DNA from 3 places in the Kluyvera fluvialis genome. Region 2 is predicted to be linked to each of the others. Evidence: predicted binding sites of a transcription regulator. Region 2 holds the regulator's gene; each other region holds the start of a gene.
What was found. Region 2 encodes Fur, which represses iron uptake genes when iron is present. Its sites were predicted from a motif close to ATAATAATGAGAACNACTATCAA; they were not measured.

Region 1: ftnA (non-heme ferritin) is a predicted target of Fur. The motif match lies at 1,374-1,396, and genes of this name have one in related genera.
Region 3: AC6I4B_RS05310 (TonB-dependent receptor domain-containing protein) is a predicted target of Fur. The motif match lies at 2,188-2,210, and genes of this name have one in related genera.

What each region holds. Positions count from the first base shown of each region.
Region 1 covers NZ_AP046142.1:1,998,453-2,001,731, reverse strand. Annotated here, with positions in the region: gene AC6I4B_RS09550 (RpiB/LacA/LacB family sugar-phosphate isomerase) at 40-678, opposite strand; gene yecR (YecR family lipoprotein) at 967-1,302, shown strand; gene ftnA (non-heme ferritin) at 1,494-1,991, shown strand; gene AC6I4B_RS09535 (YecH family metal-binding protein) at 2,024-2,263, opposite strand; gene tyrP (tyrosine transporter TyrP) at 2,459-3,279, shown strand, end outside.
Region 2 covers NZ_AP046142.1:3,431,568-3,434,846, forward strand. Annotated here, with positions in the region: gene ybfF (esterase) at 1-294, shown strand, start outside; gene ybfE (LexA regulated protein) at 424-717, shown strand; gene fldA (flavodoxin FldA) at 868-1,398, shown strand; gene fur (ferric iron uptake transcriptional regulator) at 1,716-2,168, shown strand; gene AC6I4B_RS16200 (ChiQ/YbfN family lipoprotein) at 2,360-2,692, opposite strand; gene chiP (chitoporin ChiP) at 2,742-3,279, opposite strand, start outside.
Region 3 covers NZ_AP046142.1:1,094,655-1,097,933, forward strand. Annotated here, with positions in the region: gene AC6I4B_RS05310 (TonB-dependent receptor domain-containing protein) at 1-2,085, opposite strand, end outside; gene AC6I4B_RS05315 (Rdx family protein) at 2,289-2,576, shown strand; gene AC6I4B_RS05320 (nitrous oxide-stimulated promoter family protein) at 2,641-2,985, shown strand; gene AC6I4B_RS05325 (hypothetical protein) at 3,216-3,279, opposite strand, start outside.

The DNA of each region.
Region 1 (3,279 bases), 1.4 Mb from region 2:
GGATGGCGTAGGTTTTTATTACGCTACAGCGACACAGCCTTATGCCAGAATCTCGCGAACAAAAGCTTCAATCTCTTTGTTCTGGCAGTTTTCGAAGAAGCACTCCTGGAAGCGCTGGCCCGAAACGGCGGTTTTCACCAGCTCAGGGTCAATAGCACGCAGGGTGTCGAGGTAGTTTTCTTTCACCACGGCGGCTTTTACCTGGTTCAGGATGCCCGCGTTACGTACCTGTGGCTCTTTACGCTCTGGCGGATAACCTTCACCGTTACGGCCAGTAAAGGCTTTTTCAAACATGTAACGTACGTTCAGCTCTGCGCCCCAGCCGAAACCTTTCGCGAATGCCAGAGACAGCGCGTTACCGTTGTTGATCTGTGCAAACAGGAACGCATCTGCGGGATCCAGGCAGTAACCACACACTACGCCAGGATGAATGTTCAGAGACATCATCGCACCCTGGCCTGTGCCGCAGCCAGTAACCACGAAATCTACCGCTTTGGAGTTCAGCAGGATGCTGGCCATGATACCCAGGTGGATGTAGGTCAGGTGATGATCGTTTTCATCACACATACCCACGTTGTATACCGGGAAGCCTTTTTCATCGGCAACGGCTTTTAACTCATGATGAATAGTCGCGTTTTTGCTGGCCTGGCTATTTTCCATCATCAGTGCAATTTTCATTCTTTTCTCTCCTGAAAGCTACGCGGGGTCGTCCGCAGTCTTCGATTACGTTGCGTTAACCTTACTACCAGACAAACGCACTTTCAAATTTTATGAAAAATGGTTTTAATTTTTACTAATGAGGTCACATTTTTACGCTTTGCCGTTGCCCCCAGCATTCTATGTTGCATAAAACGATCTCATACCACCAGTGAATGGATTAACCCTCTGTTTTAGCGACTATTCGAGGAATTGTTTACCAGAGCGACTGTTATAATGAGCCTACGACAGATTGCGCAGAGCGAAATGATGAAAAGCTTCATTCTTATCCCCGCCCTCCTGGCCCTTTCGGCGTGCTCAGTACCCCGCACGGCCAGCGTGAGCGAAGTCGATGCCAATAGTGGCATCGTGCGTCTAACCTACGGGCAGGCTATTTTGCAAAACGCCAGAACCGACGACTACCTGGTGCGCTCCGAGGCCAACAAAGCCTGCCAGCAAATCGGCTATGCCACCGCCGTTTCCTACGGCCAGCCCATTACCACCTGCTCCTCCACCAGCGGACCGCTGTGCATCAACGAACGCATTACCCTCCAGTATCAATGCCGTGGCGTTGCCAATATTCCTGCTTCTGCTGCCTATTATTAATGCCTCCACGCCGGTATTTCCGGCGTCATTAAAATAGTTTCTTATATATCGTTATATTTATGCCAATGCGTTTTATTCCCATTCTCATTATTAAATAAACAATTTTATATTTACCTTTTGCAAATAAATTAATAACAATTTATAGTGCCAATGTAATTAACTTGTAACGTATTTTTCCTGGAGCAAAACTCATGCTTAAAGCGGCAATGATCGAGAAATTAAACGAGCAGATGAATCTCGAACTTTATTCTTCCCTGCTCTATCAACAGATGAGCGCCTGGTGCAGTTTTAATAGCTTTGAAGGGGCCGCCGCTTTCTTACGCCGCCACGCCCAGGAAGAAATGACCCACATGCAGCGCCTGTTCGACTACCTGACCGACACCGGCAGCCTGCCGCGCATTAACACCGTGCCGACCCCGTTTGCCGAATATGCATCGCTGGATGACCTGTTCCGCGTGACCTATGAACATGAGCAGTTGATTACCGGCAAAATTAATGAGCTGGCCCATGCGGCGATGACCAATCAGGATTATCCAACCTTTAATTTCCTGCAATGGTACGTTGCTGAACAACACGAAGAAGAGAAACTGTTTAAATCCGTTATTGATAAATTAACGCTGGCGGGTAAAAGCGGCGAAGGGCTGTACTTTATTGATAAAGAGCTGGCAACGCTCGATACGCAAAATTAATTATTGGGCGGCGGCGTTAGCGCCGCTGCCCATTAATGCCGGCAAATTTTACTTTCGGCTGTCGTAAAACCTGATTCCTGCGGAATAAATTTTCCTTTCTTATGCAGAAATGCAACCAGCTCCGCTGCACTCATATTTTCCGCTGAACAAGTGTGAAAACGTGCCTGCTCGCCAAACCGCGCGTGAATTGCCGCTTCCAGACTTTCAATGCTGTATTGCTCGCCGGAAGCAATCATCATATTCAGCACTTCGTGACCGTGAATTGAGTCCATTATTCCTCTCCCCAAAAAAAGCCACCATAACCTGTATTTTTGTTGCATGTTTTGCGCTAGCGCAGCTTTCACATTTCTCGCGTCAGCGTAAAGATAGCTGTACATGTACTGTAATTCGAATTTGACGAAAATGCTGAATTCACATACTCTGCGCGGCATGATAAGTGGTTAGTAGGTTCTGTAGCAGAGGAAAGCGTGAAAAACCGTACCCTGGGAAGTATTTTAATCGTCGCCGGAACAACTATCGGCGCAGGAATGCTGGCAATGCCATTGGCATCGGCTGGCGTTGGCTTCGGCGTAACTTTAGCGTTACTGGTAGGGCTGTGGGCATTGATGTGCTACACCGCGCTGCTGCTGCTGGAAGTGTATCAACACGTTCCTGCCGATACCGGGCTGGGGTCGCTGGCGTTGCGTTATCTTGGTCGCTACGGGCAGTGGATCACCGGATTTAGCATGATGTTCTTGATGTATGCGCTCACGGCGGCATACATCAGCGGCGCTGGCGAACTGCTGGCCTCAAGTCTCAGCCAGTGGCTGAGCGTCGATATGCCGCCTGCGCTTGGCGTGCTGCTGTTTACCACTATTGGTGGTCTGGTTATCTGCATCGGCACTTCGCTGGTCGATCTGTTTAACCGCTTTCTGTTCAGCGCCAAAATCATCTTCTTGATTGTGATGCTGGTACTGCTGCTGCCGCATATTCATAAGATTAACCTGCTGACACTGCCGCTGGAGCAAGGCCTGGCGCTCTCCGCGATACCGGTTATCTTCACGTCGTTTGGTTTCCATGGCAGTGTGCCGAGTATTGTCAGCTACATGAACGGCGATATTCGTAAACTGCGCCGCGTCTTTGTGATTGGTAGCGCTATTCCACTGGTGGCGTATCTGTTCTGGCAGCTTGCCACTCTTGGCAGCATCGACTCACCGGTATTCAGCGCTCTGATGGCTCAGCACACCGGTCTGAACGGCCTGCTGATGGCGATTCGTGAAGTGGTGGCTTCCGCACACGTTGAGCTGGC
Region 2 (3,279 bases):
GTAATTCAATTTCTGCTGAAGTCGTTTGTTGACGGAGCCTGGCGTTTCAATGTGCCGGTGCTGTGGGAGCAATACCCGCATATCGTCGGCTGGCAGACTATCCCGGCCTGGGATCACCCAGCGCTGTTTATTCCCGGCGGCAATTCGCCATATGTCACTGAAGCCTATCGTGCTGACCTGCTGGCGCAATTCCCGCAGGCGAAAGCGCACGTGATTGCCGGTGCGGGCCACTGGGTCCACGCCGAAAAACCGGATGCGGTGCTGCGCGCTATCCGTCGCCACCTCGCAGAGTGATTAAAAATGCATCGACCGCGCACCAGAATGACCGTGGTCGTTGGCGCGCGGGTTCCACTGATGTATGATTGCGCGCTGTCTGCGCTGGGCATTGCCCGGTAGCTTGTTTCCCCGAAGTCACTCAGAACCATGGCAAAAGAACAAACGGACCGTACGACATTAGATTTGTTCGCAAATGAGCGTCGGCCGGGAAGACCCAAAACCAATCCGCTTTCGCGCGATGAACAGCTTCGCATTAATAAGCGCAATCAGTTGAAACGCGACAAAGTGCGCGGCCTGAAGCGCGTAGAGCTGAAGCTGAACAACGATGCCGTTGATGCGCTCAACGAGCTGGCGACTGCCCGTGACATGAGCCGTAGTGAACTTATCGAAGAAATTCTGATGAGCCAACTGGCCCTGCTGCACGGACAGGGGAAAGTCTAAAAAATCCCCCAAAACACACTTTCATGTTGCAGAGTGTGCAGTACGGCACAATAGCTGTTTCCGCACGCTTCTCTGTTCTGCTATTATTGCCCTTATCTGTGGGCAATAAGCCACCACCATATCATTAAGTTTCAAGAGGTTATTTTACTCATGGCAATCGTTGGCATCTTCTTTGGTAGCGACACCGGTAATACCGAAAATATCGCAAAAATGATTCAAAAACAGCTTGGTAAAGATGTCGCTGACGTCCACGACATTGCCAAGAGCAGCAAAGAAGACCTGGCTGCATACGATATCCTGCTGCTGGGCATCCCGACCTGGTACTACGGCGAAGCACAGTGTGACTGGGATGACTTCTTCCCAACGCTGGAAGAGATTGATTTCAATGGCAAACTGGTTGCGCTGTTCGGCTGTGGCGACCAGGAAGATTACGCAGAATACTTCTGCGACGCGCTGGGGACTATTCGCGATATTATCGAACCACGCGGCGCGGCTATCGTTGGTCACTGGCCAACGGCGGGCTACCACTTCGAAGCGTCTAAAGGCCTGGCCGATGACGACCACTTCGTCGGTCTGGCGATTGATGAAGACCGTCAGCCAGAACTGACCGCTGAGCGCGTTGAAAAATGGGTTAAGCAGGTTGCAGAAGAGCTGCACCTCGACGAAATCAAAAACGCCTGATGATAATGAGGTGTGATTATTAAATCACACCTCATTAATAGGTAAAAGCAATCAAAATAATAGATACAATTTTTTAACTTTTTAACACTTACCTGTACAATGTCCTCTGGTTTAGAACTTATCCGATATAGGTTCTGCGCGCAGGTTCATCGCTTAATTTGTCGGTGAAGCCTCGTTTTTGAAAGCTTCGTTTACCCGAATCTTGCTGTTTTCATTTTGATAGGGTCATTCTATAATGAGACGCATTAAACCGGGTGCATTCTCTGTGATACTTTCGCTGATGGAAGTTAATCGTTTAGCAACAGGACAGATTCCGCATGACTGACAATAACACCGCACTAAAGAAGGCTGGCCTGAAAGTCACACTTCCACGGTTGAAAATTCTGGAAGTCCTTCAGGAACCGGATAATCACCATGTCAGCGCGGAAGACTTATACAAACGCCTGATCGACATGGGTGAAGAGATTGGTTTAGCCACGGTTTACCGTGTTCTTAACCAGTTTGATGACGCCGGTATCGTAACGCGCCACAATTTCGAAGGTGGCAAATCTGTTTTCGAACTGACTCAACAGCACCACCATGATCACCTGATCTGCCTCGACTGCGGCAAAGTTATCGAGTTCAGCGATGATTCCATCGAAGCTCGCCAGCGTGAAATCTCGGCGAAGCACGGCATTCGCTTAACCAACCACAGTCTTTATCTTTACGGTCACTGCGCAGAAGGCGATTGCCGTGAAGATGAAAATGCCCACGAAAGTACCGAGAAATAATCTCTCGTCTTCCGTTAAAAGCCAGCCATTGTGTGCTGGCTTTTTTATTTCCTGTTATCGTGCCCCTTCCCTGCCACTGGCACGTCCTGACTTTGTTGCCCGACCAGGCGCGGTAAAATGCCTCGATAACGTGAAGCCATAAAAAAGCCGGAGTCACTCTCGCGGCTCCGGCCTTGAAGAAGAAAAGAGGTTTATTTAACTGGGTTATTACTGCGAATTTCCTGCCAGATTTTATCGCAACGCTTAGCAACCGCTTCGTCGTTACCGGTTTTTCTGGCCTGAATGCACTGTTGGTAATCCAGTACGCGCACACTTTCCTGGCTTGCGAACTGCTCGTGCGCTTTTTCCTGACGCAGCACGTTTAACACGCTCTGGCAGGCTTCAATTTTGTCCGGGTTACCCTGGGCGGTATTGATACAAGCGCTGTAGGCATCTCTCAGCTTGCTGTCTTCTTTCGGGGCTGGTGACTGCGCGCAGGCGGCAAGCCCGGCAGCCATTAAGGCAACAATAATCAGTTTTTTCATACCATGAGCCTCTTCGCTACGGCAGGGGAACCCCCTGCCGTGTCATGCATCAGAAAATAGTGAATGGTGCGATAACCATGAATTTCACGTCACGCTCATCCTGGAAGATGTTGCCGTAACCACCGCCCCAGCTTGGGATGTCAGAGTGGTTGTCGTACTGAGTGAAGTGCAGTTTGAAGAGAGTGCCCTTCGCACGGCCTTCCTGTACGGTGTACATTGCATCCAGGCTGTATGCTGATTCTCTGATGGTGTTGTTTTTGTCGTAGTACGCATCTGGGTTGATCTGCCAGGTTGCTGGCTTCGCATCCCATGCATAGACGTAGGACGCACCCACTGCCCAGCCAGGAAGATCCCAGTTTTTCAGGTCGTACATGCCGCCGAAGAAGACTGCTTTTTCGCCGTTGGCGTTGAAGTCAGAGCGGTTATCCCACCAGATATCCAGACGACCGTTAGACGATGCATAGGTTGGGGTCATACGTTGCAGGAAGTAACCCTGCTGACCATCGGCCTTAACCCAAGTCCCTTCCAGGCGGAAATCGAACACCTCTTTCAGTTTGTAGCCGAAGGTTAACGCTTGCAGCCATGCA
Region 3 (3,279 bases), 2.3 Mb from region 2:
GGTTTCACGGTTGGTGGCGGTGGCCTGTTTCCCTTTCACGAAGGTTGCGGTCAGCGCCGTACCGTAGCGTTTGGCTGGGTCATCCCAGGCGACGCCGACGATGGCTTTCATTGGCGCTACGCTATCGAGGTCAACGTATTTGTCGCCGTAGTAGCTCGACTTCGACTGCCCCTGGCTGTAGCCGTAGGCGAGGGTCGCACTCAGGCCGTTCACCTGCTCAAACCATGTGCCAAAGTTGAATTTCGCGCTGATCTCACCGCCGTAGATATAGGCTTTATCGCGGTTTTCCGCCTGATAAATGGTGTAGATATTGGACGGCACGTTGGCAAATTCAGCCGGATTTTTCGAACGCGTGTAGCGGCTGTAGGCGATAAAGTTTTTGTAGCTGTTGTAGAACAGCGCGGTGCGCATGGTCACGCCTTCCGCCACTTCCCCTTTCATGCCCCATTCCAGGTTATCGCTGGTTTCGGTTTTCAGGTCCGTGTTGCCGATAAGCGCATACTGCCCGCGACCGGCGTAGCTGGAGCCGAGGTTCCATGAGCCGTACAGTTGGCTGGTGTTCGGGAATTCCGCCCCGCGTTTGTACTGCACATAGGTCATCAGGCGCGGAGTGATATCGTACTGGAAGGTCAGCGACGGCAGTGTCTGGGTATCTGAGTTTTTACCGTACAGCGTCGATACCGACGATTCCGTTAGCACGCTGCTGTTAGTGGTCAGGCTGTTCAGATTCTGCGGTTTAGTGGACTGATGCACCACGCGAACACCGGGGATCACCGCAAAGTTATGGCTATCGAGATCGAAGTTGATCTGATCTTGCAAGAACGCGCCAAGGGTGTAGTCGCGGCTGTCGGCTTCCGGTTGCATTATCTCGCTGTACACGCTCGGCACAGGATTCTGGCTGAACGGGCGCTGCGTTTTGGTGGTGCTGGCATTCAAACCGGCGCTCAGGTCATGGCGACCCAGTGTTTTTGCCAGCGCGGTTTGCATCCCCCAGGTGTTGGTGTCGTAATCCGAGTAGACCGTTTCCATTGTGCCGCTGCTGCTGTCTGGCATGTAGGTGCGGTCGTGGGCTTCGGTATGCTGGTAGTACACTTTGGTCGACATGCTGTCGATGACGTCATTCATCGGCGTCCAGTCGTCTTTCAGGCTCAGCCCCCAGCGGCGCGTTTGGCTGGTTTGCTGGGCGTTACCGATGGTGCTGTCGCCGCTGTTGTCCCACACGTCGTAATGGGTGTGGTTGGTTTTATGGTAGTAGTCGAGGGTGCTGGTCAGCTTATGCTCATCGTTAGGCTGCCAGATACCTGAGGCCATAAACGCATCGGAGTGCCAGTTTGCCGGGAAGGCATCGACGCTGGCGCTGTTGGTGGTGGTTTCTTGTCCGTCACGACGGCTATAGACAAAAACACCGCGCAGGGTTTCATCGCCGCCCGCAGCGGTCAGGCCGTTGTGCCAACTGCGGTCGGATGAGTCGTAGCCGCTGCGATAGCTAAAGGCGCTGGTTTTTCCTGGGTGCAGATAGTCGTCTGCCGATTTCGGCTGGAAGGAGACATTACCGCCAATCGAAGTATTCGCGGTTTCTGTTGATGTCGCGCCGGACTGAATATCAATGCTGCCGTACATGTACGGGTCGATATAGTCACGGCCAATACCAAAGGTGTTAAGCCCGGCGCGGCTGACGTAGCTGCGTCCAGTGGCGTTTGGCTGGGCGATACCATCGACATCAATGCCGACACGGTTGCTCTCCAGCCCGCGAATGTTATAGCCGGTGTAGCCGCCACGGTCGAAGCCGCTTTTGCCATTGCCAGAACCGCCGCTTGCGCCCGTTGCGCCAATCAGCGGCTCGTAACGCATAATAGAACCAAAGTCGTTGCCGCCTTTGTCCTGCAATTCCTGCGCGCTAACGGCGTGTTGGTTGCCCGCTTTCAGTACCGGCGCGGGGGCCGTTACGGTCATTTGTTCTGCGGTATCGGTAGTTTTTTCCTGTGTATCAGCCGCGACGGCGGACGTCTGATACATTGCTGCGAGCAAGGAAGTGACCAGTAGGCTTTTTCTGCCCCACGCCTCTGATTGAATGGATTTGTACATAGTTGCCAGGCCTTAATCGTTATTAGTATTGGCTCACGCGTTACTTCCAGGTTCCGGCTTTTCCTTAAGCAAGAATGGCATTTCCTTCGTTATTTATCTCGAATACTAATGATAGGCATTATCATTTGCAACAATTTCGTAATTAATTCTCCACGACCTGGCAAAATCTTACGCTTTGCCTTTTGACTGATGATGAGAAAGAGATGACACAGAAAGCCGAAATTTCAATTACTTACTGCTCACAATGCAACTGGATGCTGCGCGCAACCTGGATGGCGCAGGAGTTGTTGCACACCTTTAACACCGATATTGCGTCAGTGACCTTAATTCCAGGAACCGGCGGGATTTTTACGATAACCGTTGGCGAAACGCGGGTCTGGGATCGTAAACGCGATGAGGGCTTCCCCGATGCCGCAGAGCTGAAACGTCGGGTGCGCGATGTCTGCTTCCCGGAAAAACCACTCGGTCATGTGGACAAACCGGCGGGATAAAGCGGCTGCGTTATGCTTTTTAAATGTGTATTATTAATGCATCTTTATCGATGAGGGACAGGCTATGGCAGGCAAACGCATCAGTCGTGAAAAACAGACCATTCGCAGCATGATTACGCTGTATCAGCGCCGCTGCCCGCAGGCGCTGGAGGATGCGCAGCATTATCAGGCGTTGAACGACTATGCGGATAAACGTCTGGACAAATGCGTGTTCGGCGAAGAAAAGCCAGCCTGCAAACAGTGTCCGGTGCATTGCTACCAGCCTGCGAAACGCGAGGAGATGAAGCAGATTATGCGCTGGGCTGGCCCTCGCATGTTATGGCGACACCCGATTTTGACCATTCGTCACCTGATTGACGACCGCCGCCCGGTTCCTGAACTGCCGGAAAAATACCGCCCCAAAAAGTAGTGACATGGTGCGGCAATAAACCCCACGCCGCCATCCGGAAGGGATTGGCGCATCGCCTGATGGCGCTACGCTTATCAGGCCTACGCGGGTTTGTACGTCACTATTTTGTGTAGGCCGGATAAGGCGTTTACGCCGCCATCCGGCATTCGGGCGCATTGCCTGATGGCGCTTTGCTTATCAGGCCTACGCGGGTTTGTACGTCACTATTTTGTGTAGGCCGGATAAGGCGTTTACGCCGCCATCCGGCATTCGGGCGCATTGCCTGATGGCGCTACGCTTATCAGGCCTACGCGG